DNA from 2 places in the Bacillus cereus group sp. RP43 genome. Region 2 is predicted to be linked to the other one. Evidence: riboswitches for the same ligand, from Rfam matches in the RefSeq annotation. Region 2 holds a riboswitch; the other holds the start of a gene.

Region 1 (15,054 bases), 240 kb from region 2:
CCTACTCGAACACTATCTTCTATAAATACTGTATTATTTGGAATCGAATCTGTAAAAATGATATTAGTAGCAGTTGTGTTCCCTATATTTTTCAATAAAACTGTATACGTTAAAAATGAATTTCCAGGTGCGACGTCAGAAAATAGTCGATCCACACTTTTCGTTGCTTGAATAATTGCTTCGTTAATTTGAACTAAAGTTGGATTACTTGTAGCTGTTTCTGTCACCGGTGGCTGGGTAGGATCAACAATGATAGAGTATGTTGTGCTAGATTGGTTCAACGTTGGATTTGTAGCTGGTATTGAGCCAACGATAGCTTGAAAGCTAATTGTTGTTATTCCTCCAACTGGAATTGAGTCTAAAGGAATCCCGTTATCTGGTCTAAATCCAAGTTGTGGGATGGTATTAATTTGTACGCTATCAGGAACGAATGAAACTTCAGGTGGTAATATATCGATAAAAACAGGTGTGTTTGCAGTAGTATTGCCGCTATTAGTGAGAGTAGTTGTATACGTAATGGTATCGCCAACAGCAGCAAATGCACTGCTTGCAGTTTTTGTTGAGATAACGGAAGCCGTATTTACTTGTGTAAAGGTTTTATTAGATTTAACTGTTCGTGAAACAGGTGGTTCATTTATATCTACAATAAAGCTATATTGAAGCGATGATTTGTTCGGAATTGGATTAGGGTTAGGAAGAGTTGTAATGGTTACTTGAAAACTAAGTGTAACCGATGCATTTGAATTCATGTTACCAATATTGATACCGTTTTGTGGATTTGCATTCGGGATAGTTACACCGTTTATCTTAAAGCTATTTGGGACAAAGGCAGTACCATTTGGAATTGTATCTGTAAAAATAATGTTGTTCGCAGTAGTATTTCCTGTGTTTGTAACAGATGAAGTGAATGTAATCGTATCACCAATCGTAGCGAAAGTTGTACTCGCATTTTTATTTAAAACTAAAGTAGCGTCAACAATTGGGGTAGCGGTCGTGTTTGTTACAGTGCTTCCAACAGCAGGTGATTGGTTTGGATTCACTGTATATTCATAATTTACAAGGGCGTTATTCGTTAAAGTACCACTAGGAGGAATTTCGAGAATTTTCACTTGGAATGTAATGAATGTAGTTCCAAGTGGTGAAATATCGCTTAATTGAATTCCTAATGAAGGGTCTAATCCGGGTTGTGAAACGTTATTTATCGTAACGGAATTTGGGACGAAGGATGCACCTGGTCCAAGTCCATCCGTTAAAACAGTTGCACTAGCAGGGATGTTTCCTGTATTTGTTACTGCAATCGTATAGGTAACGATGTCTCCAATTGCAGCTGTCGGTGTGTTCACTGACTTAGTAGCAACAATCGTAGCGTTATTAATTTGAGTTGTTATTAGATTACTTAGCGCACTGGCGGATGCTGGAGGTAAATTAGGATTTACGACATATTGGTATGCTGTATTACTTTGATTCGGGATTGGATTCGGATTCGGGATAGAATTTACTTGAACTTGGAACGAAATTATCGTATTTGCATTCGGATTGATTGGATCAATTGCAATTCCGTTTGCTGGATTTACATTAGGGAGTGTATTCCCATTTACTGTTACACTATTAGGAATAAACGATGTCCCGTTTGGAATTATATCTGTAAATATTACATTTGATGCAAGTGTGTTCCCACTATTCGTTAAAGTAGTCGTGTACGTAATAATATCATTTACGTTAGCAAACTGTTTATCTGCAGATTTTGTAGCGGTAATCGTAGCGTTATTAATTGTTGTTTGTACAGTGTTAGAAGCCGCCATTTGCATTACAGCTGGTTTGGATGGGTCATACGTATATTGGAATGAAGTGCTCGATTGATTCGTAATCGGATTTACCGCAGGAATATTTGGTACAAAAACTTGAAATGCAATGGTACGGGATGAATTTGCTCCTATCGTACCGATCAAAATACCGTTAGCAGGATTTGCATTTGCTATAGGGACATTGTTAATCGTTACAGTATTAGGAATGAAGAGGGTACCCGCTGGAATGATATCTGTAAACGTTACATTAGAAGCAGGGATATTCCCGTTATTTGTTAAAATAGTCGCATATAATATGACATCACCAACATCAGCGAAATTTGTGCTTGTTAGTTTTGTAGCAAGAATATTAGCAGTATTAATTTGTGTAGTTACTATATTGCTAGCAGCGTTTCTAACAACAGCAGGTAAACTCGGATCGGCGATAAAGCTATATTGAAGTGAAGCGCTATTTTGAACTGGATTTGGTAAAGGTAGCCCATTTGCACTTATTTGAAAAACAATCGTTGTAAAACCACCAGCAGGAATGGAGCCGACTTGAAGGTCGGTACTTGGGTCTGCACCTAGCTGTAAAGCGCCACCTATAAAAATACTATTTGGTACGAGAGTCGTACCAGGAGGGATTATATCGGTAACAACAACATTGTTTGCTGTAGTATTGCCAAGGTTAGCTAAGGAAATTGTATATGTGATTGGTTGCCCAACATCGGCGATAGTTAAATCTGCCTCTTTGACAATAACTACATTTGCTAAATTAATTTGTGTACTTACAGTGTTGCTTAAAGATGTTTCTATAGTTGGTGGATCGCCCGGATTTAGAATAAAACTATACTGTGTACTTGAAGAATTTATTGTTGGGTTTTGCACTGGTAAAGAAGTGACAGTTACTTGATAAGAGACGGTAAGTGAGCCGTTAGCAGGAATGGAAGGTAACGGAACACCTATATTTGGATCTGCGTTATTTTGGAGTACACCGTTAATAAGGAAAGTGTTTGGAATAAAGGTAGTGCCATCTGGATTTGTATCTACGAAAATTGGACTATCAGCAGAAACGCTTCCTGTATTAGTTAAAGAAACGGTATAAGTTAATATATCTCCAACAGTAGCGAACGCTCGATCCACTGTTTTTGCCGAAATTACATTTGCATCATTAACTTGGATAAATGTAGTGTTTGTAGTTGTGTTTGTACTTACAGGAGAAGCGTTTGGATCAACGATAAAGTTATAGGAAACGGAAGCGCTATTCAAAATAGGGTTAGGGTTTGGAATACTAGTTATTAATATTTGGAATGAAGCTGTAATTGTAGTATTAGCATTGATGCTACCAATATTGATGCTAGCTGGTGTTGCGCCCGACTGAGTAACACCGTTAACTATAACACTGTTTGGCACAAAGGAAGTACCATTCGCAATGGAATCGGATAGTAATACATTGTTCGCCGCAACATTTCCATCGTTTGTAAGAGCAAAGGTGTAAGTTAATACATCTCCAACTTCCGCAAACGTTTGATTTACAGATTTACTAGCATGAAGATTTGCTAGTCTAATTGTTGATGTAACAGAATTAGAATTTGCTGTTTTTGAAGTTGGTGGCAGGCTTGGATTTACAGTGTAAATATAAGAGGAAAAAGCGTTATTAATGATAGGGTTTTGTGCAGTAATATTGATGACTGTTACTTGGAAGGATAAGGTAAAAGTAGCTCCACCAGGAATTGTGCCGATAGGTAAGGCAACGAGAGAATCTACATTTTGCAAAACGCCGTTGAGCGTCACAGAACCTAATGTTAAGATCGTTCCATTTGGAAGTGGATCTGTTAGTTGAACGTTATTAGCGGCCGTATTTCCACTGTTTGTAATAAGGATTGTATAACTTATAGTCTCGCCAATTGTGGCAAATTGTTTATTTGTAGATTTTGTTAATGTTAAATTCGCATTGTTAATTTGAGTGGAAGCGAGATTAGAAGAAATGTTTTTCGTAACGGGTGATTGGCTAGGATTGACGGTGTACTGATAAGAAGCGCTTGATCCATTAGATACGACATTTGACGCGGGTATTGTGCTTACTACTACTTGAAATGAAACACTTTTGGTTGTGCCAGTTGGGATGGATCCTATGTTCACACCATTAGCAGGATTTGCGCCAACTTGTGTCGAGCCATCTATTGTTAAACTGTTTAGGACAAAAGTTGTTCCTGTAGGAATGACATCTGTAAAAATAACATTGTTCGCATTCGTATTACCTGTACCTGTAAAGGCAACAGTGTAAGTCAGTGTATCGCCAATATCTGCATAGTTTTTATCTACTGCTTTCGTCATTGTTACAGTAGCATTATTCACTTGAGTAGAGACAATATTCGTCGTATCAGTCCCGCTTACTGCGGGTTGATTTGGCACAGGAATGTATTGATATGTTGTTGTACCACTATTTAATATTGGATTTGTTTGGGGGATAGAGGGAACGAATACTTGAAAGGAAATAGTAGTAGTAGAATTTGCAGCAATAGAGCCAATTAATATACCATTAGCGGGATTTGCTCCAGCTTGAGTAACTCCGTTAACAGTTACACTCCCTGGAATGAAAGTAGTCCCGCTAGGAATCGGATCTGTATATACAACACTAGTTGCCGCAATATTCCCTATATTAGCTAAGGCAATATTGTAAGTTAACGTTTCGCCAATATCGGTAAAGATTTTATTAACTGATTTTGTGCCATTAATATCTGCGAGGTTAATTTGAGTACCAGCAGAGTTGCTTGTTGCAATACCGTTAAATGTCGTTCCTCCGGCAATTGGTGTATATTGAAATGTAATATTAGCAGTGTTAGAGATAGGGTTTTGACTTGGAAGAGAAACAACAGTTGCTTGGAAAGTTACTGTACGAGAAGAGTTATTATTAATTGTTCCGAGAGATATACCAGCGGCAGGATTTGCATTTGTTTGTGGTACGTTATCTATCGTTACAGTGCCAGGTATAAAGGACGTGCCGTTAGGGAGTATGTCTGTAAAAGTAACGTTATTAGCGGGCAGAAGACCGGTGTTAGGAATCGTAACGGTATAAGTGAGAATATCTCCAATTGCAGCGACGCTTCTATTCACGCTTTTCGTTGCTTGTATGTTAGGTGAGTTTATATTAATTTGTAATCCGACTGTATTTAACATATATGCATCGCCGTTAGTTGTTAAACGGATTGCGGCGGAAACTTGGGAGTTTGTTAAATAAGGAGAAATATCAATAGAAGTAATGTCCCAACCTTGCCGGCCGGCGGAGATATTTGTGCTTGTAGAAGCACTTTGATTTCGTGTTCCAAATGTCCCAGTTGTATCTAAATTTCCGGCAGCATTATTAACTTGAGAACCGAAGAAATTATTTACAGCATTATTTGGCCCAGATAAAGCATTTAATGAACTGAAATTTGGTCCGAATAAAGCTTGATCCCCAGTTAAATCGGCATCCCCTTCAGTAGAACTTATAAACAATCTCCCGCTTACAGGTCCCCCAGCAGGTGTTAAAAATCCTGAGACAGATACATCTGCACTACCAGTTTCTACAGAAACACGGTTACCAGCTACGTAAATTGTTAAATTTCTTGCGGGTAAGGAACCGTTTTGATAAGCGACAATGAGCGTCCATCCAGAAGAATTGATAGCCCCATTAGAAGCATCTAAAGGATCAACAAGTCCAGGGACAGAGCCAGTTGTATAAGAGCCGGATCCTCCAGCTTGAACGAGGGATGTTACATCTGCGGACCGTGTATAGAATCCAAATGTGACAGAGCCAGAAACGAATGTTTGATTAGAAGCTGTAACAGCTGAAGGGGTAATTGAGTATGTTGACACAGGTGTTGTAAAAGAAACTGGGTTTCCTAATACACTCGTAATGTTTTGATCACGAGATAAATAGTTTCCGCCCCAAACGAGTTCTGCGTAAAGAATAGTACTACCAGCAGGGATATTTAAAATAGCGGTAGAACTATTTTGTGTATAGTTTAATGTTGTACCAGCAGGAAAAGTAGTTACTTGTAAAGTGGTATTAGTAGTTACGAATGCACCAATTGCCCCGATTGTACCAGCACGGTTTTGATTACTAATTTTACTTAAACCGAGTGTGTTTCCTGTAATAGCGAGTGCGCCGTTAGTGGTGGTAGAAAATCGATTCGTAATGGGCATGTTGTCACCTCATTTACAATATAGTCTTGGTCAAAATAGGATATGTGTGTGACATAGAAAGGGAAACATGTAAAAGTTGATTTGGTAAGAATGATTTAAATGTCTAGATAAGGAGATGGAGAATGAGTGAATTGGAAATTAGAGTGGAGCGTCTTAGAAAAGAAAAAATAGGGGATATTGTTGCGTTATCTTCTTATATTGGATGGGATTATAATACAGAAGAAATTGAGACGATTTTCGACTCAGGTATTGTATACGGTGTGTGGAATGAGAGAAAGGAGCTTATTGCTAGTGCGGCAATTATATTATACGGAGAGGCGTTAGCATCTATTGGAATGGTAATTGTACATCCGGATTATAAGGGGAAAGGGATTGGAAAGATAATAACGGATTCATGCGTTAAAAGCGTATCAACTCACCGCCCCATTATGCTTATTGCTACGGATGAGGGAAAAGTTTTATATGAAAAACTAGGATTCAGGGCCGTTAGTTATGTTTCTAAATACATATGTAACTCATATAATGCGAATTATCATTGTGTAGGAAATGAAGAGTATATTGTAAATTATGAAGAACGTGATTTAGAAGAAATAATACAAATAGATAAAGATGCATTTGGAACAAATAGAGAAGAGTTTTTAAAGTATCGAATGATACAAAGTGAACAATGTATTGTTATAAAGGATGCACAACAAAATGTATTAGGATACGGTATAAGTATACAAACGTCACAAAATAAAATAATAGGACCAGTCGTTGCTAAAAATGATGAAATGGCAATGCGAATTGTTCATCATTTAGCAAGAGAGCATAATGGTAAATTAAGAATTGATGTGCCAGAAGGAAAGGAAGCCTTTATGAAAGAATTAGAGATTGGTGGTTTTCAGAAGGTGAATACACCACCAATAATGGTGAAAAATAGTGGTCAATTATTAAAAAGGAATAGTGAACTATATAGCATTGCAGCACAAATTTTTGGATAAAAAAAGAATCCTTATAAAGTAAAGGATTCTTTTTTTATGATTAAACCTAATCACGATATTGGTCATGAGTTGGTTGAAAGAGATCTTCCTCGATATCTCTCACCATAGAAAAATGATCAACATTATAATGACCGTGTAAAGTTTTATTATGGTGTTCGATAATTTGCTCTGCGGCCAATACGTTAGAGTCAGTTGTTGAATGACCATTTTTAATTAACGTAACATCAAACCCTTGTACCGTTGCTGTTCTAACAGCGGTGTCAATACAATGTTCTGTTTTACATCCACCTATAACGAGATGATTAATCTTCTCTTCTTTTAAAAGTTCAAGTAAAGAAGTGCCATAGAATGAATTTGTTGCTGCTTTATTAATAAGGATTGCAGACTGAGGTACTTGAATTTGATTATGTACTTCAAAGCCCACGCCGCTACCAGAAGCAACATCAGTATCTCTTACGAAAACAATAAGGGCATTTGAATCAATTGCTTTCTGTACAGCTGTATTTAGTGTAGCTAATAGCTCGGTTTTACGGAACACTTCATTTTCTTGTTCATTTCCATCAATTAGTTCTTGTTGAGCATCAATAATTAATAGAGCTTGTTTCATTATGACTCCCCTTTAATACAAAATTATTTCCACTTTACAAGTTTCTTCATATTATAAGGAAATCCTTTATTTTTAGCGGAGTAGACAATGGATTTACAAAGTTGTCAAAGAAATTTCATTCTCTTAGGGTGTAAAAACATGTATGATAGGAAGTGGAGAATTTTTGAGTAGGTGGGAATATCATGCAGACAGTAGAAGATTATCTTTCATTCTTACATACGAAAGGATTTAAGTTATCAGAGGAAGCGCAAGGGTTTATCATGTTCGGACAAGGATATACTGGCGCATCTGATGGAATTGTGAACGCAGCAATAGAAGCGACGATTAAACATCAATTACAGTTTGATGGTAGTTATTTTGTTGCTTTGTTAGAGCGATTGAAAGAAGAAGATATTAAAGATAAAAAAAGCGCTAAGGCTTTTATGCGGAAGTTACAAGCGTAACTTCACGCAGCCCGCGCTTCTTTTTTTGTCTTTGAAGGCAGTTCAACAAAAACCATGCCTAGGAATATACATAGACACCCGATAATGGCAGAAATAGAAAGTTGTTCGTTTGCAACTAGAACGCCTGTTAATGCAGCAAAAACGGGCTCCATTGCGAAAATAATTGCTACTCTTGTTGGAGAAGTGTGTTTTTGTGCAGATGTTTGAATGAAAAAAGCAATTGATGTCGCAAACAGGGAAGTTAGAAAGAGAGCGAATAAAAAGGACTGATTCGTCCATAGTGACACTGAAAATAATTTTTCCCAATCTTCAAACAAAAAAGCGCAAATAGAAGAAAATATACCGACAGCTAATACTTGAGAGGTGCTTAGTAATAAAGGTGATATTTTCTTAGAAAAGAAACCGTTAACAAGAATATGGGCAGCGAAAGCGACAGCGCAACCGAGAACGAGTATATCTCCAATGTTTAATTGAAAAGAATCACCAGCCGTTAATAAGTATAAACCTGCTGTTGCCACAGCAATGCCCATTACGATAAAAATGGTAGCTTTTTGTTTTAAAAAGATAAAAGACAAAATGGGTACCATAACGATACTAAGTCCTGTTAAGAAACCAGCTTTTGAAGAGGTTGTATAAAGTAAACCGAATGTTTGTAATACATAGCCAACACATAAAAAGAATCCAACAATCAATCCAGCGAGACTACTCTGTTTTATATTCTGTTTTGAAGTTTTTTGTGAGAAAATCATTTGAACGAATAATAAAATAATTCCGGCGAATAAAAAACGAATGCCATTAAACGTAAATGGCCCGACAAAAGACATAGCATTTTGAACAACAACAAACGTAGCTCCCCAAATAAAAGAGACAAACAATAAAGCGAGAGGAGCAATCCACTCTTTTTTCACACTCATACCCCCGTTAATTTTGTAAGATAGCTTTTCTAGCTAATTCATCCGCTACTTTATTTTGACTACTTGGAATCCACTTAATAAAAAAGAGATCGAAACTTTTTATGTACTGCAGTGCTTCTTCTAGAAGTGGTGCAAACATTTTATTTTTTGCGTATTCTTTTTCAACAGCCCGCTCAACAAGTTGGGAATCTGTACGAAAAGATACAATGCTATAATTATGCTCCGTGCAATATTTTAATGCTGCTAGTAAAGCGTGGTATTCAGCTTCATGGTTGGACATTGTCCCAAGTGGTAATGACAATTGTACAGGTGGCTGTACCCCTTTAATAAAAACCCCGGCACCAGAAGGTCCAGGATTTCCTTTTGATGCACCATCGATATATACTTCAATCAAAATGAGAAACCTCCAGTTATAAGGTTATCCCCTACTTGAAAATTTTTTTTTAGAAGTAGGGGATAGAGTACTTATCCAATTGTAATGCTATAACGACATGTAAATGTTTCATTCGCTTGTAAAGATCGAATTCCTTTTTTTTCCTTGAAATCTTTTGCTGGATTTATTTCATCAGCGATTCCGTACCAAGGTTCAATACATAAGAAAGGTGCGTTATCCCCTGGTGTCCATACGCCGACAAATGGGAATCCGTCAAATGCTACTTTTACAAATTTATTATGTTTATGTGAACGAATAGAAATTTCATTCGTATTCATATGTTCAAAAATAAGCGCGTCATTTTTGAACAAATCATATGTAAGTGGCAATTCTTTCATATTTTCAGCGATTAGTTGTTTTTCATTTGAAAGAAAAGGACCTTCTAATATGCTAGTTTCTAAACGTTCAGCCCCGTTAAATGATAGATGATAATCTGCAAATGATTCACCTTCTAATAAAGGACAGTTGAATCCAGGGTGTGCTCCGATTGAAAAGAACATCTCTTTTGAAGAAGGATTGTTTACTTCATATGTAACATGTATATTTTGTTCGTCTACTTCATAAGAAACGAGTAATTCAAATGCATATGGATATTTTTGTAACGTCTCTTCATTACTAGTAACGATATAAGTGATTTTTGTTTCACTTTGTTCTTTAACAGAGAACGAAAGATCACGGGCAAAACCATGCTGTGTTAATGAATAAGGTTTACCGTCTACGTAGTATGTATTTTCTACTAATCGACCGACGATTGGAAACAAGATTGGTGCACGACGTCCCCAATAAGTAGAATCACCTTGCCATAAATATTCTGTGTTGTCTTCTTTTAAGCGAACGCTTTGTAATTCTGCACCTTTGTCAGAGATGGAAACGATTACTTTTTCATTTTGAATTGTTGCTGTCATGAAGTGAAACCTCCTAAATCTTTCATATGTTTTATTATACGTTGTCCAAAAGAAAAAAGGTAGTAAATGATAGGAATCTATTGACGAAAGGGTATCTATTGCGTAAAATATAATCTTGTTGCTTAAAAACGAATAACGTGGTTCGAAACCATCCCACGTAAAAAAACTAAGGAGATTTTGTCATGAATATAAGAACATTAGTCGGTAATGGTATTTTAGCGGCATTATATATTGCTGTTTCTATGCTTATTCAGCCATTTGGCTTTACGAATATACAGTTTCGTATTTCAGAGATGTTTAATCATCTCGTTGTCTTCAATAAGAAAGCAATTTACGGGATTGTACTAGGTGTATTTTTAACGAATCTCTTTTTCTCACCTATGATCGCTTATGATTTAGTATTTGGAGTAGGGCAATCAATTCTTGCACTACTTGCAACTATTATTTCTATGCGCTTTATTAAAGGTGTTTGGGCTCGTATGATTTTTAATACAGTTATCTTTACAATTACAATGTTTATGATAGCAATTGAACTTCATCTTGCATTTGATTTACCATTTATGTTGACTTGGTTAACATGTGCAGTCGGTGAATTTGTTGTAATGGCGATTGGTATGCCTGTAATGTACTGGATTAATAAGCGAGTACAATTTGAAAGATTTATGTAATAGTTGAAAGAGCCGTTCCTTACTTAGGATGGCTCTTTTTGTCTGTGATTAAATTGTATATAATACTGGGACTCTTGATAAAATATAATAAAATAAATATAAGAAGTCTTATAAAAGGGGAATCTAGTATGAAATATAAAATACATTGGTTGTATAAAACGAAGCGTGGTTTACAAACTGAATTAACAACAGATTATATGAACATAGAAGAAGTGCTTCAATTTGCGGAGGATTTTGAGAAAACAGGTAGGGTGAAAGAACTTTTATTTTTCGATGAAATGGACGCGGAATGGTCATTAAAAGAAATGAAAAAACTGAGTAAGCAAGTGGAGGAAGATCCTCAAGAAATTCAAGTTTATTTTGATGGTGGTTATGATGTACAGACGAAAGAAGCTGGGGTTGGTATATGTGTATACTATAAAAAAGGAAATACAAATTACCGAATTCGTCGCAATGCATACATAGAAGGCATATATGATAATAACGAAGCGGAGTATGCAGCATTATTATACGGGATGAATACACTCGAGGAATTAGGAATTAAATATGAACCGGTTACACTTCGGGGGGATTCTCAAGTTGTACTGCAGCAATTAGCTGGTGAATGGCCTTGCTATGATGAACATTTAAATCATTACTTAGATCAAATTGAACAAAAAGCGAAGCAAATGAAATTAAAGCTTGTTTGTGAACCGATATCTAGAAAACAAAATAAAGAGGCGCATCAATTAGCAACGCAAGCATTAGAGGGGACGGTAATTGACAGTCATAAAGAAATAACCGAATAGAGAGGTGCAAAGGTGAATAAAAAGCAACTCATTACAGAGGTAAATGACTTATTAGAGACGTATTGCGAAGGGTGTTTCCTGCAGGAACATAATCGGAAAAATCATAGTAAATACTATGCCCATTCTTTTTGTATACGGCAATGTACGGTTGGAGAGAAATTGAAAAAGTATGGGGAGCAATTGTCATGAAAAAACATCCAGAGAATTTTCTCTGGATGTTTTTTAATGCTTCGCTTCGTGTAATTGATGCTCGCATTTGCTTAATTTTTTTTCTTCATTCATTAGAAATGGCTCATCTAAATCCGTCGCAACGGATTTCATGATTTCTAGCTGAGAACGAGCCGCTTCTACTGCAGTAGTGGCATGCTCTAATGTATCTGGATCCATTGAAATTGTTGCAGAACCTACCATTTTTTGTGCAGTTTCTACACGGAATTTTACTTCTTCAAAATCATTTACATGTGACCCCATTGTTATTGCCTCCTTTGTATTTTGCGCATTTCACATAGTTTTTGCTCTGTAAAACGGAAATATACAAAGGAATAACAAAGGAGGTTACCAAGTAAGGTAACCTCCTGTCATATGTGGGATTAAAGTTTTGCTACGTTAGCAGCTTGAGGTCCACGGTTTCCTTCAGTAATGTCGAAAGATACTTCTTGGCCTTCCTCTAAAGCTTTGTAGCCGTCGCCTTGAATAGCAGAGAAATGTACGAATACATCTTCAGAGCCTTCCATTTCGATAAATCCAAAACCTTTTTCATTGTTAAACCATTTTACTTTTCCTTGCATGTCACAATTCCTCCTAAAAACGATTCCTTTTTTCATTTAGTGAAATTCATTAAAATAATATAAATAAAAAATGCTATATTCTCGAATATTCTGCCAAATGATTAATTTAAATATACACGAATTGGTAGAATTTAGTCAAGTAAGCGCTTTTAAAATTTTGTATTTTTAAATAATTTTTCCTCGAATTTTTAAAAAGGTATAGGACAAGCCGAGTATGTAATATTCTTAAGTGAATGCTGTACATGATGAGGTGAAAGAATGGATGAGTCTTATTTATTAGATAATGAAGGGATGAAAAATAGAGCCGACATACCGAATTGGGTTGCAAAAGAATTTCAAAATTTTTCGAGTGTCGTGTTAGAACCAACTTTTCCGTGTTATTTCGGTTTAACAGCTTTGAAAAAGAATGAACTTCGTTATTCATTTCTCTCTCATAATGATTGGGGGCATTTACCCAATACAATGTTATCTTTTTTAGAGTTAATGAGAGAGCGGCCGGTTGTAAGAAGAGGATTTTTTCTTTTTGTGGAACCGGAATGTGAAGAAAAATCAATCGAATATTATCGAGATTATTTTTGGAAAGTACTACAATATTTACATGAAAACGATGATCAAACATGGCCGCAACAAATTCCAACAGATCCAGATCATTATTTATGGGAATTTTCATTTGGTGGTGAACCGATATTTGCGTTTGGAAATGCACCGGCTTATAAACAGCGAAAGACTAGGCATTTAGGAAATTCTCTCGTTATTGGATTCCAGCCACGAACTATTTTCGATGGGTTAGAAGGAGATCGTCCTAAAGGGTCGTATTCAAGACAAATGGTCCGTGAACGAGTTGAAAAGTGGGATCAGTTGCCGAAGCACCCTAACATTAGTCACTATGGCGATCCTAATCATCGTGAATGGAAACAATATTTCATAGGGGATGATATTGAGCCGATTAAAGCTAAATGTCCTTTTCATCATAGAGTAGAGAAATAAGAGCCATCAACTGGATGGCTCTTTTGCATATTTTGGATAAAAAAGGGTATTGTATTAGTGAATAATTTTTATGAAAGCTAGTCTATTTTCTATATTTGCATCATTACTTAATAGTAAAAGAAGTAGAAAGGATAGAGCGATGTTTGGAGCAATTATACAACAAATAGTATTAGGTATTTCATTAGCTGCGCCTGTAGGTCCAATTAATATTGAAATGTTAAAACGTGGAATTGAACGTGGATTTTGGCATGCGTGGATTGTTGGAATCGGAGGAATGACTGCTGATATTTTGTTTATGCTTCTTATTTATTTTGGTTTATCTTCTGTGTTTATGTATACATATGTACAAGCTTTTATGTACTGCACTGGGTTTTTCCTGTTATTTTATTTAGGATTTCAAAGTGTAAAACAAGGAATCTCCCACTCGAATATGGAATATAACAAAGAAGAGGTAGGTGGACTTAAACAATCCTTTATGGCGGGATTTTTAATTGCGATATCCAACCCATTAAATCTCGTTTTTTGGTTTGGCATATACGGAAGTACACTTAGCTCATTGCTTACAAAGGTAACGAAACAAGAAGCTTTTTTGTACAGTCTTTGCATTATTATTGGTATTATTTTGTGGAACTTAAATATTGCTTTTTCTGTACATTTTGGAAGAACTTTATTAAAACCAAAAGCACTTGGCTATATTACAGCCGGAGCAGGTATTATTTTAGTAGGATATTCTATCCATTTTGCATACAAAGCTTTACAGTTGTTCACATAAGATTGAAGGGGAGATTTTTATGTATCGAACCACTATTGACGGAAAAGAAATTATCATCACATTAGCACCAAAAATCCGAAAAGAAATTACTGACAGGAACCCATTATATGAAGCGGTATTTAAAAATGCAGCAAGGTTGCTGCAAACGAAACAACCAACGTTTGCGGTAAATCATGAAATATTTGGGCTTATTATTGGAGAAGTACAAAGGGGTGAAGTAACAGTGTTTGCAGTAGAACACATTATCCCGAAGCAAAATATATTTGGTCCGAACACTTTTTTCTCTACAATAGAACAGCAGGCAAATTTGTAAAGTGAATAGAATAAGAATAAAATAGAAAAGAAATAGTCGTAACGATATGTTACGGCTGTTTTTTTTGAAAAGGGGGAAGAAAGATGAAGAGAGTGGTAAAGGAGTTCTTTTTGCAACATGATATTGTTATTATGTATAGTGTTCTATTAATTTTTATCATTATTTTAAAAATGCAATTTTTCACATGGATCGGTATGTTAGCGTGTCTGTTTGGTATTGTTTTTTATACGTTTAACGAGTATATGACACATCGTTTTTTATTCCATTTAAAGCCGCCTAAAAATGCATTTTTATTAAAAATGTTAAGAAGATTACATTATGATCATCACGTATATCCGGATGATTTGAAACTTTTATTTTTGCCTGTATGGTTTAGTATACCTAGTTTCACTATATATTTACTTATATCATATGGTATTACAAAAAGTGTTACTGTTACACTTTCATTTGGAGTCGGAATGATTATAATGCTCCTCGTTTA
Region 2 (15,054 bases):
GTAGAGGGAAGAGATAAAGGGGTATTTTCTGAAGAAGATTTTATTGTCGTAAATTGCATGTGTGAGCCAGTATTTGAAAACGAAGAAAAACCAGCTACAGAGTCATTTATGCATGCGGATATTTATAAAAAAAGTAGTGCAGAATGCATTTTACAAGTACAGACTGTAGATAGTCATTTAATGTCAGAGCTATATGGGAAAGAAGGAGAAGTAACATTCGAAAAACGTAGTGTGGAACGTGTTTTTGGAAAAGATGGTATTACAGAAATGACAATTCCAATTGTAGAAGATGAAAAAAAATTCGCTAATTTATTAGAAAATAATGTTCCAAATTTTATTGAAGGTGGAGGAGTAGTCCTTGTTCATAATTACGGAATGATCGTGTGGGGGAAAACCCCAGAAGAAGCGAAAAAATGGTTGGAAGGTATAGAGTATTTAATGAACTATCACGTAAAGCTTTTAATGATAAAAGGGGCAAAAAGTTCTGTTATATAAAGATGTATTCACAGAGATTACCATTCCATAAAAATGAAAGCGTTTTAAAAGAAAATTTCACTCATAAAATATAGGTCTCCTTATTATATATAGATTACATGTTGACATGTAAGGAGGAACATATTTTGCGAGTTAAATATCATTTTCTGCCAAAACAGCAGGTGACATTTTGCAAAACGAATGATTCTGGTGAAAAGGCGTTACAAATTATGAATGAAACGGGATTTCGCGCAATCCCTGTATTAGCAGAGAATGAGAAGGAATTCACGGGGATTATTTATAAAGTAGATCTTTTAGAAAAGAAGTGTAATAGCAGATTAGAGGATGTAAGTACAGAAGATGTACTGGAAAATCCAAATTCGTTTATTTTTGAAAAGGATTCTTTTTTTAGAGCTTTTTACGTTATTCGTCGTCTCCCATTTTTAGCGGTTTTAAATGAGTATAATGAATTTGTCGGCATTTTAACACATTCTAATGTATTTGATGTTATTGAGGATTCGTTCGGTATGCGGACGGGTGGTTATATATTAACAATTGCAACACAAGATTGTAAGGGAACGATTAAAGAGCTTGGGACATTATTAAAAGCATATAATATCGGTGGACTGTTTACGCTTGATAACGGTGATCAATATATTCGCCGTGTTATCGTAAATATATCGGATGAGTTAAATGAAAAAAAATTAAAGCAATTAATTGAAAAGATAGAGAAAAAGGGATTCAGGGTGAGTCATGTAGATTATATTTAAGTTGAAAAGGAAAGGTACCTATCTGCCATATGTAGATAGGTACCTTTTTTAGTGCGAGAAATGAATCTTATTTTGAAACAGAAGGTGGAGACAATGCTAAATCAGATAAAAAAATAAAGTCTGCATGCTCACGAATTTTAGGAATAGAAGTTTCTATAACACGTGATGTAATTTCACCTGGAGCCCCAACATGTCCGATAGCTACCATAATGGGGTTGTCTTGGATTTTTTTAATGAGTAATTGTGCTTGTTTTGAAATGTGATTTACCGTATATACATCATCAAAAAATAATTGGTTTTCAATAATAGGCACGCCTAACTCTTTACCGATTTTTGGGACAACACTATTAGGGTTTGTTTTACTATCTAAATAAAATAAACCGTGTTTTTTACAGGCAGAAAGTATAAGACGTACAATCCTTTCATCAGCGGTTACTTTTGATCCCATATGATTGTTCATTCCTATTGCATGAGGTATTTCTTGAATTGCTTGTTCGAGTCGGTTGTTTATTTCTTCATCGCTTAAATCTGTTGTAATCGCTTTTGGTCCAAGCCACTCTTTTTTTCCTCTAATTGGTTCCATTGGCATATGTATAATAACTTCATGCCCTTTTTTATGGGCAGCTATTGCATCTTGTTTAGTAGAAGGAAGAAATGGCATAACAGCAACAGTGAGTGGAATAGGAAGTGATAACATCTTATCTGTGCCTTTCATATTATTGCCGAAATCATCGATGACAATAGCAACTTTATTCGTATGAGCGTTTGCTTGAATAGGAAAGAGGAAGAAGGGTATGAACAGGGTGAAGATGAGAAATGTAATAGTATATTTGCGCATATAAATATTTCCTTTCTATTTTATCCCGCTATTTGCGGGCAGTAAGACTCCCACCTCAAAATTTGGCTGGAGTAAAAAAGTTAGGTGGAAGATCCACTGCCCGTAAACGCCCGATTGGTGAAGGCAAATAATTAGTGGGGGATGGACAAAACCCCCACTGATTAAAGTTCACTTTATCAATCATCATTATGTTTTGCGTTTTTACATAAATTAAACAAAAAATGTCGAAGAAAAGTACATTGAAAATAGAGAACCCACTGTTTACTGAGTATTTACAAAAAAGAAGATGAAAAAAATGTCTATTATTGCGAATGTATTTACAAAGATAGAATAATTTGTAATAATTCTCAAAGTGAGGGTAAAGATTTGTAAATTACAGGGGGAAAATGTTAAATTTTCTGATTCTTCAAATTCAAATAGGGTTAAGTGTTTAAAGGGCTAAAGTAGAAGAGGCGTTGAGAGTATGGAAGAAAAATAAGGGGGATATGGATGTTTACTGTAAAAAGGAAGTACACATTAGAAAAGCTTTCGCATGATATTCATATGAAACGTGAAGAAATGATTCATTTAGGATTAACAAGTGGGTTAAATAGTATGGAGACAATTCAAGTTAGCCAAGAATTGGACAAGCTTATCGTACAGTATCAGCGTTACAAAGAAAAACAAACACCGAAATGGTTTTCAATTATAAAGGTTCCTATTTTTCAAATTGGGTATGAAGGGAAATCGAACAATTTTTGGAGAATGTTTGTAGCTGGTTTTATGAAATAAGTATAATTACCCTTTTAGGATAATTATACTATGTGTAATGGAATCTCTATATGAACTGTCGTTCCTGTGTTTTCTTTACTATCAATAAATATATGCCCGTTGTACATCTCTACAATTCGTTTACATATAACAAGCCCAAGACCTGTTCCAGTATCTTTATTAGTAAAGAACGGATGAAAGAGGTGTTTTTGAATATGTTTTGGAATCCCTTTTCCAGTATCAATAATTTGCAATTGTGCGTGTTTTTCGTTGTTTGTTACTACAATGGTTAATGTATCACCAGAAGCCATAGCTTCAATTGCATTTTTTGTAATGTTTAAAACCACTTGTTTCATATGGTCTTTTGAGCAACGTATATGAACAGGGTGGTCTGGCAAATGTAAATGAAATACAATGTTATGTAGATTCGCCTCAGATTGAATAATCAATGCTACCTCATTTAGAATAGTTCTCACATCATACGTTTGTTCAATAATAGCAGTTGGCTTTCCAAGAATAAGGAATTCACTTACAATTTCATTAATTCTCTCTATTTCTTGTTCGATGATGGAAAAGTAGAACTGATCCTGTTCATCTTTATACTTCTCTTTTAATAGCGCAACGAGTCCTTTAATTCCCGTAAGAGGATTGCGGATTTCATGGGCTGTACTCGCTGCAAAAGTTCCAACCAATTCAATTTTTTGCAGTTCATTTTGTTGTCTTTCCAGTTTTGTTTGCCGTTTTAATAACATATATTGAGCGAGTAAATATAAAATAGACATTAAAAATAAAGTAGCTATGCACTCTATTGCGACCCACTGGTATAAAGTTTGCTTGTGGATAGGCAATGGAGAAACAGAGACCTTCCAATTTAATCTTTGGAGTGGGGTAGTAAGCATGTTAGAATGATCATCGCTTGTTTCATTATTGTCATCGGTTAGAAAAACTACATCATGTTTATCAGTTACTTCGAAATGGTATTGTGGTTTAATAGCATTTAAAGAAGATGAAATGTAGTCAAAGCGTAAACTTGCTAACAATAAGCCTGAGAGCTCCTTCTGTTTATTAAATATTGGAGAAGCGATCATAATAGCTTGATGTCCAAGGACGCGATCTGTAATGACGGATGATACAGTTGTTTTCTTAGTTTGTAATGCGTCTTGAATATACTTGCGGTCTGAGACGTCTACAGGACTTGATTCGCTTTCTGATGCGATGGTAATGATCCCTTCTGGTGTAGCGTAATATAGACCAGAAAAGCGCGCATCGTTTCCATCTGTATCATGCACAATTTGTTTAATCTCATTTATGTTACCAGTCTCGGTACCTACGACTTTTGCGAGCATTTCTAAGGCAGAAATTGCTTCACCAAGGTGATGATCTAAATAGTCTCTATATAAAAAGAGAACCGTATGAGCAGATAGTTTGTTTTCCTGCTTCATTTTATACGTATGATAGGAATAAAATGTAGCACCAATCCCTATCGTTGGTAGGATAACCAGCAATATATAAAAAACTATGCTTTGTAATTTGACTTTCACATGTGGTACTCCTTCTTTTTTTATTATCATTATATATAAACTATGTTAAAATTGTCATGTTTTTATTTAAGAATCATTCGTACATATGTTAGGGGAAAGGAAATGAGTGAGTGAATACTCATTCGGAAATTATACGAAGTACTACATTGTTTTTTCTTTTTATTGCTGAGAATTTAAGTGAAGGGTTGAAAGTTGTATGACATCAAATAATGAACGAGAAGATATTTCTCAATCTTTAAAAGTATTTATTGCATTATCTCGTGTACACCGTTCTGTTATGGATACTACAAATAAATCTATACAAAGTAACGGGTTAAATCCAACTGAATTTGCTGTATTAGAACTACTATATCATAAAGGAGGCCAACCACTTCAGCAAATTGGTGAGCGTATTTTAATAGCTAGTGGCAGCATTACATATGTTGTAGATAAGCTAGAAAAAAAAGGGCTTGTAAAGCGAATTCCATGTCCAAATGACAGACGTGTTATTTATGCACAATTAACGGAGTCTGGTGAGAGCTTTATTGCTTCTATTTTTCCAGGTCATGAGCAAGTTATACATCAGTCTTTTGAAATGTTAACGAAGGATGAGAAGGATGAATTACTTGATCTATTGAAAAAAATTGGAAAGTATGAAAAATGATGATATGTTCCAAAGGAGCTTTGGATAAAGAAATCCAAGGCTTTTTTGTGTGCATGTATTCGTGACATCATCTACCGTATTTTGCTGAAGAATAAGAGGAGATTTGTAAGTAAGCATTGAATTATAGTAATGATGCATATAATGGAGAGGGGGCTCGTTCATGTCATTTAAAGACTATGAATATAAACGGCCAAATATTGAAGAATTAAAAGAGAAGTTTACTGTTGCTTTAGAAAAGTTCGATAAGGCAAAAACGGTTGAAGAACAAAAACAAGTAATTAATTCAATTAATGAAATTCGTAATGATTTTGGTACAATGGGGAACCTTTGTTACATTCGCCATTCTGTTGATACGACAGATGCTTTTTATAAGGAAGAGCAAGATTTCTTTGATGAATATTCTCCAGTTGTACAAGGCTATGGAACGAAATATTATAAGGCGTTAATTAATTCTCCATTCCGTGAAGAATTAGAAGCGTATTATGGAAAGCAATTATTTGCTCTAGCTGAATGTGATTTAAAAACGTATTCAGATGAAGTAGTGAAAGATTTACAATTAGAGAATAAATTGTCTTCACAATATACACAGTTATTAGCATCTGCAAAAATTGACTTTGCAGGAGAAGAAAGAACATTATCGCAACTTATTCCGTTTATGCAAGGAAAAGAAAGAGGCGAACGTAAAGCAGCAAGTGAAGCATACTACGGATTTTTAGCTGAGAATGAGGAAGAGTTAGACCGTATTTATGATGAGCTTGTTAAAGTCAGAACGAAAATTGCAAAAACACTTGGTTTTAAAAACTTTGTTGAATTAGGATATGCGAGAATGTATCGTACAGATTATAATGCTGAAATGGTTGCGAACTATCGCCAGCAAGTATTAGATTATATCGTTCCGGTTGCAACAGAGTTAAGAAATAGACAAAAAGCACGCATTGGTGTAGAAAAGCTCGCTTATTATGATGAAAACTTTGAGTTTGCTACAGGTAACCCAACTCCAAAAGGTGATGCCGATTGGATTATTAATCACGGGAAAACGATGTATAAAGAATTATCAGCTGAAACAGATGAATTTTTTAATTTCATGCTAGATAATGATTTATTAGATTTAGTTGCGAAAAAAGGAAAAGCTGGTGGTGGATATTGTACATATATTGAGAATTATAAAGCGCCATTCATTTTCTCAAACTTTAATGGAACGTCTGGTGACATTGATGTACTAACACATGAAGCTGGTCATGCTTTCCAAGTATATGAAAGTCGTAAGTATGAAATTCCAGAATACAATTGGCCAACATATGAAGCGTGTGAAATCCATTCAATGAGTATGGAATTCTTTACATGGCCATGGATGAAGTTATTCTTTGAAGAAGATGCGGAAAAATATTATTTCTCACACTTAAGTTCAGCACTTCTATTTTTACCGTACGGTGTATCTGTAGACGAATATCAACATTATGTATATGAGAATCCAGAAGCATCGCCAGCAGAACGTAAGTCAGCATGGCGTAACATAGAGAAGAAATATTTACCACATCGTGATTATGAAGATAATGATTATTTAGAGCGTGGTGGTTTCTGGCAACGTCAAGGCCATATTTATAGCTCACCGTTCTATTATATTGACTACACGTTAGCTCAAATTTGTGCACTGCAATTTTGGAAACGTGCAAGAGATAATAGACAAGAGGCTTGGGAAGATTATGTGAATCTTTGTCAACAAGGTGGAAGTAAATCATTCTTAGAATTAGTAGAAGTTGCAAATTTAACATCACCATTCGCTGAAGGGTGTGTAAAAAGTGTGATTACAGAAATTGAAGCGTGGTTACGTGCTGTTGACGACACAAAATTGTAAAAAACATGCACTTTTTTCACATGTTTAACATCGACATAATGGAAAAATGATGAGATAATAAAAGAAAATTCAGAATTATTTTAGGGGTGTTTCTAATGGGGAGCACCCCTTTTCACCAACAAAAGGGGGGAAAGCACTATGCTTCAATCTAATATGGATGTTAGTTTAGAAACTTTAGTCCACTCATTACAGTCTACACGAAGCACGCTGTTATCAGAAATTGAAATGTTAAATGATACGGAGGTGAATGTAAAGCCACGCCGTGATAAATGGAGTATTATTCAAATTTTGCATCATTTGCATTTAGTTGAACAGTCTGTCACGTCGGCCCTTGTATATGCTTTACAGAAAAAAGAAAGAAAACTTGCTCCATTTAAAGACCTCCAACTTACGCTTGATCGCACACATAAACGGGAAGCTCCTCAACAAATGAAACCAACAGAAACATTAATGAAAAAGTTGCAAGGAATTCAATTACTAGAACATTCACGACAAGAATTATTACATGCACTGCATAGTGTGATAGATGAAAAAGAATTATTTGAAAATGGATTAAAACATCCTATTTTTAATGATTTGAATTTATATCAATGGGTTCAATTTCTGGATTTACATGAACAAAGACATCTTACACAGCTAAAAGAAGCGAAACATGCAATTTTACAGCGATAAAGTAAGGGGCATATCACTGATTATTAGTACGCACCAATCAGGCTGCCCTCAAATAGCGGGATAAAAGGAAAAGAAGCGGCGAACCGCTTCTTTTCCTTTTTTACTCATGCATAGTTTTATTTCTTATTTAGGAATACTACATGAAGAAGAGAAAAAGGAGTTGAAAAGTATGTCAAAGAAAAAGAGAGAAGAAGAGCGCGCCTGGAAAGCTCGGAAAGAAAATCAAAAGCCACATGGGAAAGTGAAAGCTTTTGCAGAATTAGTTGAAGGAACAGAAAAAACGTGATGAACTTCATCACGTTTTTTGTATGAGTGGGAAAGTTAATAAGAAAGTTGTACCGGTACCTTTTTCGCTTATAATATCAATCTTTCCATCCATTGCTTGAATGACACTGAAGACGACCATCATTCCGAGTCCGGTACCTTTTTCTTTTGTTGAGTAGAAAGGAGAACCGAGACGTTTCACTTGTTCGGAATCCATCCCTACACCAGTATCCTTTATATATAATTGTATAAATTTATGATCTGGCACTAATGTGAGAATGAGATCGCCGCCTTTTGGCATAGCTTCAATACAATTCTTTAAAATGTTTAATAAGCATTGGTTAAACTTTTGTTTTTCACCAGCAATAAAGAAAGCTGTACTTTGTTTTATATAATGTATGCGAACATTTGTTAAATTTGCAAGTGGTGTAATAAGAGATACGGCATGGAGTAACTCATTTTCTACTTGCAACTGTTGTTCTTTCTCAATACTTGGTTTTGCAAACGTTAAATAATCTGTAAGTACATGATTTGCCTGTTCAATACCATTGATGGCTATTTCCGTATATAGTTTTCGTTCCTTCTCAGAACATGTATCTGACTGTAAAAGTTGCAAAAATCCTTTCGTTGAAGTTAAAGGGTTGCGAATTTCATGAGAGATAGAAGCTGCCATTTCACCGATTAAATGAAATTTTTCAGCATTCATAAGTTCATTTTGGAGACGAACTTGCGTTTGCAATATGTGTAGCAAATATAAAATAAGGATTGTACCAAGCATCGTACATAGTTCGTACACGATAATATGTGGTATATAATCTGCTGTATTTGTCACCTCTGAAAGGAAAAATGGTATCCAGCCAAATCCGAATATGAGACTGTAAAAGATAGCGAGTGCTATTTTTATACGATTAGAACTTCGGTTAAACAGCTTGTATGTTAATAGTAGAACAATGAATAGTAGAACCGAAGCGATAAAGGATGGGAAAACACCTATTCCTCCTAATAAGAAGCGGTATATGTTTAATACAGCTAAGATGGAAGCACCGGCAATAGGACCTCCTGTTAATGTACCGACAATTAATACGATATGACGCATATCAAATTGAAATCCATAATTTGTTTTTGCTGCGAAAGTGATACATAGTATGGTAGCGAGGCAACATAATATAATAAATATAGCTGAATTTAATTTAGGAGAGCGTTTCCCTTTTTGATTCCAAAATAAATGATATACAAGCATTGTAACAAGGATGGATAATATATTTAAAAAGAGATAAATAATAAAGAGTTTCAGTGGGGTGCCTCCTCTCTTCTCACATTAAATCAATCATACTATAAAATGAAAGAAATGAAATATTAAATAGAGGAAAAAATCAGAAATTTTTTCTGATAGTATACAATATGTTACAATAATCTTTGTCAATGAAAGAAGAAATTCCGTGCACTGCATGGGAGAGGTTCGCGAACTCCCTCTATAAAAAACTATGGAAACAACAATATCCTTAGGTATTGTTTTGTTTTTTTATTGTGACAGTTCAAGAACGTTCTTTCTTCTTATTCGTAGTAGAGAAGGAGAATGAGTGAAATGAAAAAAGAAAAAGCAGTTGTTGTTTTTAGTGGTGGACAAGATAGTACAACATGTTTATTTTGGGCAATACAACAGTTTGCAGAAGTGGAAGCGGTAACGTTTAATTACAATCAACGTCATAAGTTAGAAATTGATTGTGCAGTGGAAATCGCGAAAGAGTTAGGAATTAAACATACGGTACTAGATATGAGTTTATTAAATCAACTTGCTCCAAATGCGTTAACGAGAACGGATATGGAGATTACACATGAAGAAGGTGAATTGCCATCAACATTTGTAGATGGACGAAATTTACTATTTTTATCATTTGCGGCTGTATTAGCAAAACAAGTTGGAGCACGTCATATTGTAACAGGTGTATGTGAAACTGATTTCAGTGGTTATCCAGATTGTCGTGACGTGTTTGTGAAATCATTAAACGTTACATTAAATTTATCTATGGATTATCCGTTTGTTATTCATACACCACTTATGTGGATTGATAAAGCAGAGACATGGAAATTATCTGATGAACTTGGAGCATTTGAGTTTGTTAGAGAAAAAACATTAACATGTTATAACGGAATCATTGGTGATGGTTGCGGTGAATGTCCAGCATGTCAACTTCGTAAAGCAGGATTAGATACGTATCTACAAGAACGCGAAGGAGCGAGCAACTAATGGATAACTTTTTTGGATTTCGCATCGTAGAAAATTTGCAAAAAATGGACAAGGATATTCAGCGTGAACAACTCAAATATCATAATAAAAGAGTAATGGTCAGCAAGGAATTTACATTTGATGCAGCGCACCATTTACACTGCTATGAAGGGAAATGTAAAAATTTACATGGACACACATATAAAGTCGTATTTGGAATTAGTGGATATGTAAATGAAATAGGCCTTGCAATTGACTTTGGAGATATAAAACAGATTTGGAAAAATGAAATAGAAATTTATTTAGATCATCGTTATTTAAACGAAACATTGCCAGAAATGAATACGACTGCTGAGAATATGGTCGTTTGGATTTATGAAAAGATGGCAGAAGCATTAACGAAAGATAATCGTGCGAACGAATACAAGGGAGCTCGTGTTGAATTTGTTCGTCTTTTTGAGACGCCGACTAGTTATGCGGAAGTAAGACGGGAGTGGATGCTCGATGAGTAAAATCCCGGTCTTAGAAATATTTGGTCCGACCATTCAAGGAGAAGGGATGGTTGTAGGACAAAAGACAATGTTTATCCGTACAGCGGGCTGTGATTATAGCTGTGCTTGGTGTGATTCTGCTTTTACATGGGATGGATCGGCCAAAGATCAAATTAAACAAATGACGCCGGAAGACATTTGGAATGAGCTTGTAGAAATTGGTGGAGAAAAATTTTCTCATGTTACGATTTCAGGTGGAAATCCTGTTTTGCTGAAAAATATGCAATTTCTTCTTTCTATATTAAAGGAGAATGGAATGCGAACAGCGGTAGAAACGCAAGGAAGTAAATGGCAAGATTGGTTGCTTCAAATTGATGAGGTAACGATTTCTCCAAAACCACCAAGTTCGGCAATGAAAACAGATTTTCAGATGTTAGATTCTGTTATTCATAAACTAGCAGGGAAAGATTTTAGTTTAAAAGTAGTTGTATTCGATGATCAAGATTTTGAATATGCAGTTAAGATGCACGAGCGTTATCCGAATGTACCATTTTTCTTACAAGTAGGGAATGATGATACGAAAACAGTGGATGATGCGGTGCTTATAAAAAAACTATTAGAAAAATATGAGTGGCTTATTGAAAAAGCTGTGAATTGTAAAGAAATGAATGATGCGAAAGTACTGCCTCAGCTTCATGCGTTAGTATGGGGAAATAAACGAGGGGTATAATGAGAAGGGATGTTTAAAATGGCAGGAAGATTAGATGAAGATTTAAAAGATGTAACGTTATTAGGAAATCAAAATACAAAATATTTATTTGAATATAGCCCGGAAATTTTAGAGGTATTTGATAATAACCATCCAAACCGTGATTACTTTGTAAAATTCAATTGTCCTGAATTTACAAGTTTATGTCCAAAAACAGGACAACCAGATTTTGCAACAATTTATATTAGCTACATTCCAGAACAAAGAATGGTAGAGAGTAAATCTTTAAAGCTATATTTATTCAGCTTCCGAAATCATGGTGACTTCCACGAAGATTGCATGAACGTTATTATGAATGATTTAATTAAATTAATGGATCCACGTTACATTGAAGTATGGGGGAAATTTACACCACGTGGTGGTATTTCAATCGATCCGTACTGCAATTATGGTCGCCCAGGAACGAAGTATGAACAAATGGCAGACTACCGCATGATGAACCATGATCTATATCCAGAAACAATTGATAATCGTTAATATATAATAGAGAGAAAGGATCTGTATAACATACAGATCCTTTCTCTCTATTATATTATGCATTTTGATTGATGACAGTATAGTTTTTATGACTTACAACTGTAAGAGGTTCCATATCTAGTTCTCTAAAATTCTCCATAATTGTTATATCAACAATAACAGAGTTTTGATTCACTTTTTGAACACGGCCTTGCATGCCACCTTTAAATTCGATGATATCTCCAGTTTCTGCGATCTGCATAAGCAACTCTCCTTGTTACAGTTTTCACCAAAAAAGAATAATTTGGGATTTTTTTATTTCCTCCTATTTTGAACTATATTTATTACTTTGTAAATGTTTCCAAAGCAAAAAACCGAAAAAAATTAACTTTTTGTAAGAAAATATGTAAAAAAATATTGTTTAGGAGAGGAATGATGAAAGTGCATACATCTTTATATAGGGGTATAATGAAAGACACAATAACCTACTAAAGTGGGATAAATTAGGGGCGGTAAAATGATGTTTGAAGTTGTGGGGAGCTTTATAGCGATTTTATTATTTTTATTTTCTTATATACAGTTGAAGAAAGTGCGTCATCATGAAACAACTACATATTTTGATGGACTGGATGGTGTGCACACATCGATAACACATGATAGTGGTGGGGATATATAACTTTCTTTTTATGCATGGTATGATGGCAATAAGAAATAGTACGTAATATAGTTCGTAAGTGATGAATGGGGAGTGGAAAGAATGCGAATTTCTTTTATTCGTCATGGTCGTTTGGACAGTACTATAGAGCCAATGACAATTATTTCATTTCGTGACTGGATGAAGCAATATGATTTAGGGACTACAGTAAAAGAAACTCCTATACCAATTGAAACAATTGAGGCGATTGAATCAGCGAAACTGGTTGTAACGAGTGATCAAAGGTGCGCTGTACAGTCAGCGGCTGAGTTATTGGATTCCCTATCTTTTGTGCAAAATCCTCTTTTTAGGGAAGCTGAAGTTCCAACAAGTTTTTATGCTCCAAAATGGTTGAAATGTAAACCGAATGTATGGATGTTTATTGGACGTACACGATGGATAGTTGGTTATAGTAAAGAGGTTGAGTCTTATAAGGAAGTACGAGAAAGAGCAAGGCAAGCCACTAATATGTTGCACCGCTATGCGCTCGTACATGGACATATTGCCCTTGTAGGTCATAGTTATTTTAATGCGATGCTTGGGACTGAACTGAGGGCAATGGGGTGGTCTGGTTCGCCTATTTTCCATAGGAAGCCATGGGGGTGTACAACGTATACATTTCATGAGGCGATGGATGGAAATGTATTAAATACAAAATTAATTTAAAAGAGGCTGTCCCTTTGGCAGCCTCTTTCTCTACATAACAAGTAAAAAAGAATTGTCCTTTTAAGATATAGAAACCAATGACCGTAATGTTTTTATTAGATGGGCATACGGTTCACCGACGAGCATAACGGTTTTATCTTCTTTGTAACCAAGTTTTTCATATAGTGAAAAAGCGCGTTTGTTTTCTAAATTAACAAGTAAGGCGATTTTTTCATGCCCTTTTTCAGTTGCATGAAGTTCAGCTGCATCGATTAATTTAGAGCCAATGCCACGTCCACTGTACATATTTGAAACTGACAACGTGTCAATATAATACTCATCAAGTTCAGCTTCTTTTTCTAACGTAATGGATTCGTCTTCATGTAGTTCTCTTAAGTAGTGTATGATTGGTGCATCAAGTTGTTCAGTGTCACTACCGTGATAAACGACAATAACCCCAACTACTTTTCCATCTTGTTCAGCCACTAAACAGTTTTCATAGCTCAATCGATTATTTTCTTTTGTGAACCATGTTTCAAGTCCTAGTATTACTTTTGCTTCAATTGTGCTACCTGTGATTTTTTCAGCAATTTCGTGCAGAGCGTCATACAGTAAAGGTGCTACTCCTACCGCATCTGTCTTTTTTGCTTTCCGAATCATAGTATCCCTCCTAGTTCTATGTGTATATTGTAGCATAAAATAAAATAACAAACAGTGGCGTATACAGAGTGTCAAAAAGTTTGATATAGAGAAGTAGCTATGTTAGTATATGATATTTAGTGCGAATATAATAAAGTGATATAGATATAAAAATAATGAAAGTGAATTACATAATAATAAAGGGATAATTTTACCGTTGTCGACCTATAGAAGATGCGATAAAATAAACTATTGCAGAGAGGTGAAATACATGGATAAACAATTAGCAAATACAATTTTGGATCAGCTGAAAAATGATGAAATAAAGGAGTATGTTGCGACAAAAGATGTATTTTATACGTTCAGAGAAGTTGTTGTAAATCGAGAAGATTTTAAACATATTATCGGGAACGCACAGCGCGGTGGACAGGTAATTTATACATATTCAGAAACACCACGTTCATAAATCGAAGATAAAGGAGAGGAGAATTATGGGAGATTTTAAACAAGGCATATTGCCACATTGGGATTATATGTGGAAAGATAGAGCTGGGAATAGGTTTATGGGAATGGTTATGTATCCAGAGAAACGAAAATGTTCAGCAAAAATGCTTCAGAAAATAAAAGGGGCGTATGAACAAGCAGTAGAAATTAAAGTAACGGTACAAGTTCAACATACATATCAGTACGTAGAAGGAATGATCGTATACTTTGATGAAGAAGCTCCTGTATGTACAATGCTCGATAAAGATGAGAATCCACATCATATATTTGTAAAAGATATTTTGCGTATTGAGCACCCTGAATAATTTTTTTCATAAATAAATTGAAGTTCCATAATAATAATCTTTTTCTATAATAGTTATCTTTTAGTATGTAACGAGGAACGAAAGAATATGTATAATATTTAATAAAGTAAAATTGATAAATGTAATCGTTTGTTAGAACAGATTATCGTTTAATATCTGTTCTTTTTTGCGTGATGCTGGAGAAATATATTACTCCAGCATTTACTGTTTTATGACAAAAAATATTGTTAACTTTTTTTAAAATAAGGTTAAATTCGTTGACAACTTTTTTGAAAAGCACTTTATTGACATGAGTTTTAGAATGTTGTTTCATAGTCTTTGTATTGAAAAAAATCGACGGTCATGTCGAAAAGTAAAAGTTAAAAAAAGAAAGAATTTATACATATATCTTGTGTCTTATTTTGAAACGTAATACAATATATAGAGAAATCAAGAAACGACATACAGAGAATATAGATTGGAGAGGGAGGGTCGGAAATGTTAGTTGCATATGATTCTATGACAGGAAACGTGAAGC

What was found. Region 2 has a riboswitch for preQ1 ahead of queC (7-cyano-7-deazaguanine synthase QueC). Riboswitches for the same ligand answer to the same signal wherever they lie in the genome.
Positions count from the first base shown of each region.
Region 1: another riboswitch for preQ1. It lies ahead of QCI75_RS18915 (QueT transporter family protein); the one in region 2 lies ahead of queC (7-cyano-7-deazaguanine synthase QueC).

Region 1 covers NZ_JARVHQ010000001.1:3,623,378-3,638,431, reverse strand. Annotated here, with positions in the region: gene QCI75_RS18950 (DUF7507 domain-containing protein) at 1-5,972, opposite strand, end outside; gene QCI75_RS18945 (GNAT family N-acetyltransferase) at 6,095-6,955, shown strand; gene QCI75_RS18940 (cysteine hydrolase family protein) at 7,002-7,562, opposite strand; gene QCI75_RS18935 (DUF6123 family protein) at 7,745-8,005, shown strand; gene QCI75_RS18930 (DMT family transporter) at 8,008-8,913, opposite strand; gene QCI75_RS18925 (reverse transcriptase-like protein) at 8,927-9,313, opposite strand; gene QCI75_RS18920 (aldose 1-epimerase family protein) at 9,385-10,257, opposite strand; PreQ1 riboswitch class I at 10,389-10,433, shown strand; gene QCI75_RS18915 (QueT transporter family protein) at 10,440-10,925, shown strand; gene QCI75_RS18910 (ribonuclease H family protein) at 11,054-11,713, shown strand; gene QCI75_RS18905 (zinc-finger domain-containing protein) at 11,726-11,902, shown strand; gene QCI75_RS18900 (DUF2564 family protein) at 11,936-12,184, opposite strand; gene cspB (cold shock-like protein CspB) at 12,304-12,501, opposite strand; gene QCI75_RS18890 (YqcI/YcgG family protein) at 12,760-13,488, shown strand; gene QCI75_RS18885 (LysE family transporter) at 13,628-14,260, shown strand; gene QCI75_RS18880 (hypothetical protein) at 14,280-14,573, shown strand; gene QCI75_RS18875 (sterol desaturase family protein) at 14,657-15,054, shown strand, end outside.
Region 2 covers NZ_JARVHQ010000001.1:3,862,648-3,877,701, reverse strand. Annotated here, with positions in the region: gene QCI75_RS20250 (class II aldolase/adducin family protein) at 1-495, shown strand, start outside; gene cbpA (cyclic di-AMP binding protein CbpA) at 621-1,244, shown strand; gene QCI75_RS20240 (divergent polysaccharide deacetylase family protein) at 1,312-2,082, opposite strand; gene QCI75_RS20235 (aspartyl-phosphate phosphatase Spo0E family protein) at 2,572-2,853, shown strand; gene QCI75_RS20230 (DUF3149 domain-containing protein) at 2,877-4,373, opposite strand; gene QCI75_RS20225 (MarR family winged helix-turn-helix transcriptional regulator) at 4,570-5,016, shown strand; gene QCI75_RS20220 (M3 family oligoendopeptidase) at 5,177-6,871, shown strand; gene QCI75_RS20215 (DinB family protein) at 7,010-7,543, shown strand; gene QCI75_RS20210 (DUF6254 family protein) at 7,713-7,829, shown strand; gene QCI75_RS20205 (ATP-binding protein) at 7,839-9,047, opposite strand; PreQ1 riboswitch class I at 9,256-9,299, shown strand; gene queC (7-cyano-7-deazaguanine synthase QueC) at 9,393-10,055, shown strand; gene queD (6-carboxytetrahydropterin synthase QueD) at 10,055-10,546, shown strand; gene queE (7-carboxy-7-deazaguanine synthase QueE) at 10,539-11,255, shown strand; gene queF (preQ(1) synthase) at 11,274-11,771, shown strand; gene QCI75_RS20180 (YkvS family protein) at 11,827-12,012, opposite strand; gene QCI75_RS20175 (hypothetical protein) at 12,271-12,426, shown strand; gene QCI75_RS20170 (histidine phosphatase family protein) at 12,508-13,110, shown strand; gene QCI75_RS20165 (GNAT family N-acetyltransferase) at 13,171-13,749, opposite strand; gene QCI75_RS20160 (hypothetical protein) at 14,000-14,194, shown strand; gene QCI75_RS20155 (hypothetical protein) at 14,220-14,537, shown strand; gene nrdI (class Ib ribonucleoside-diphosphate reductase assembly flavoprotein NrdI) at 15,015-15,054, shown strand, end outside.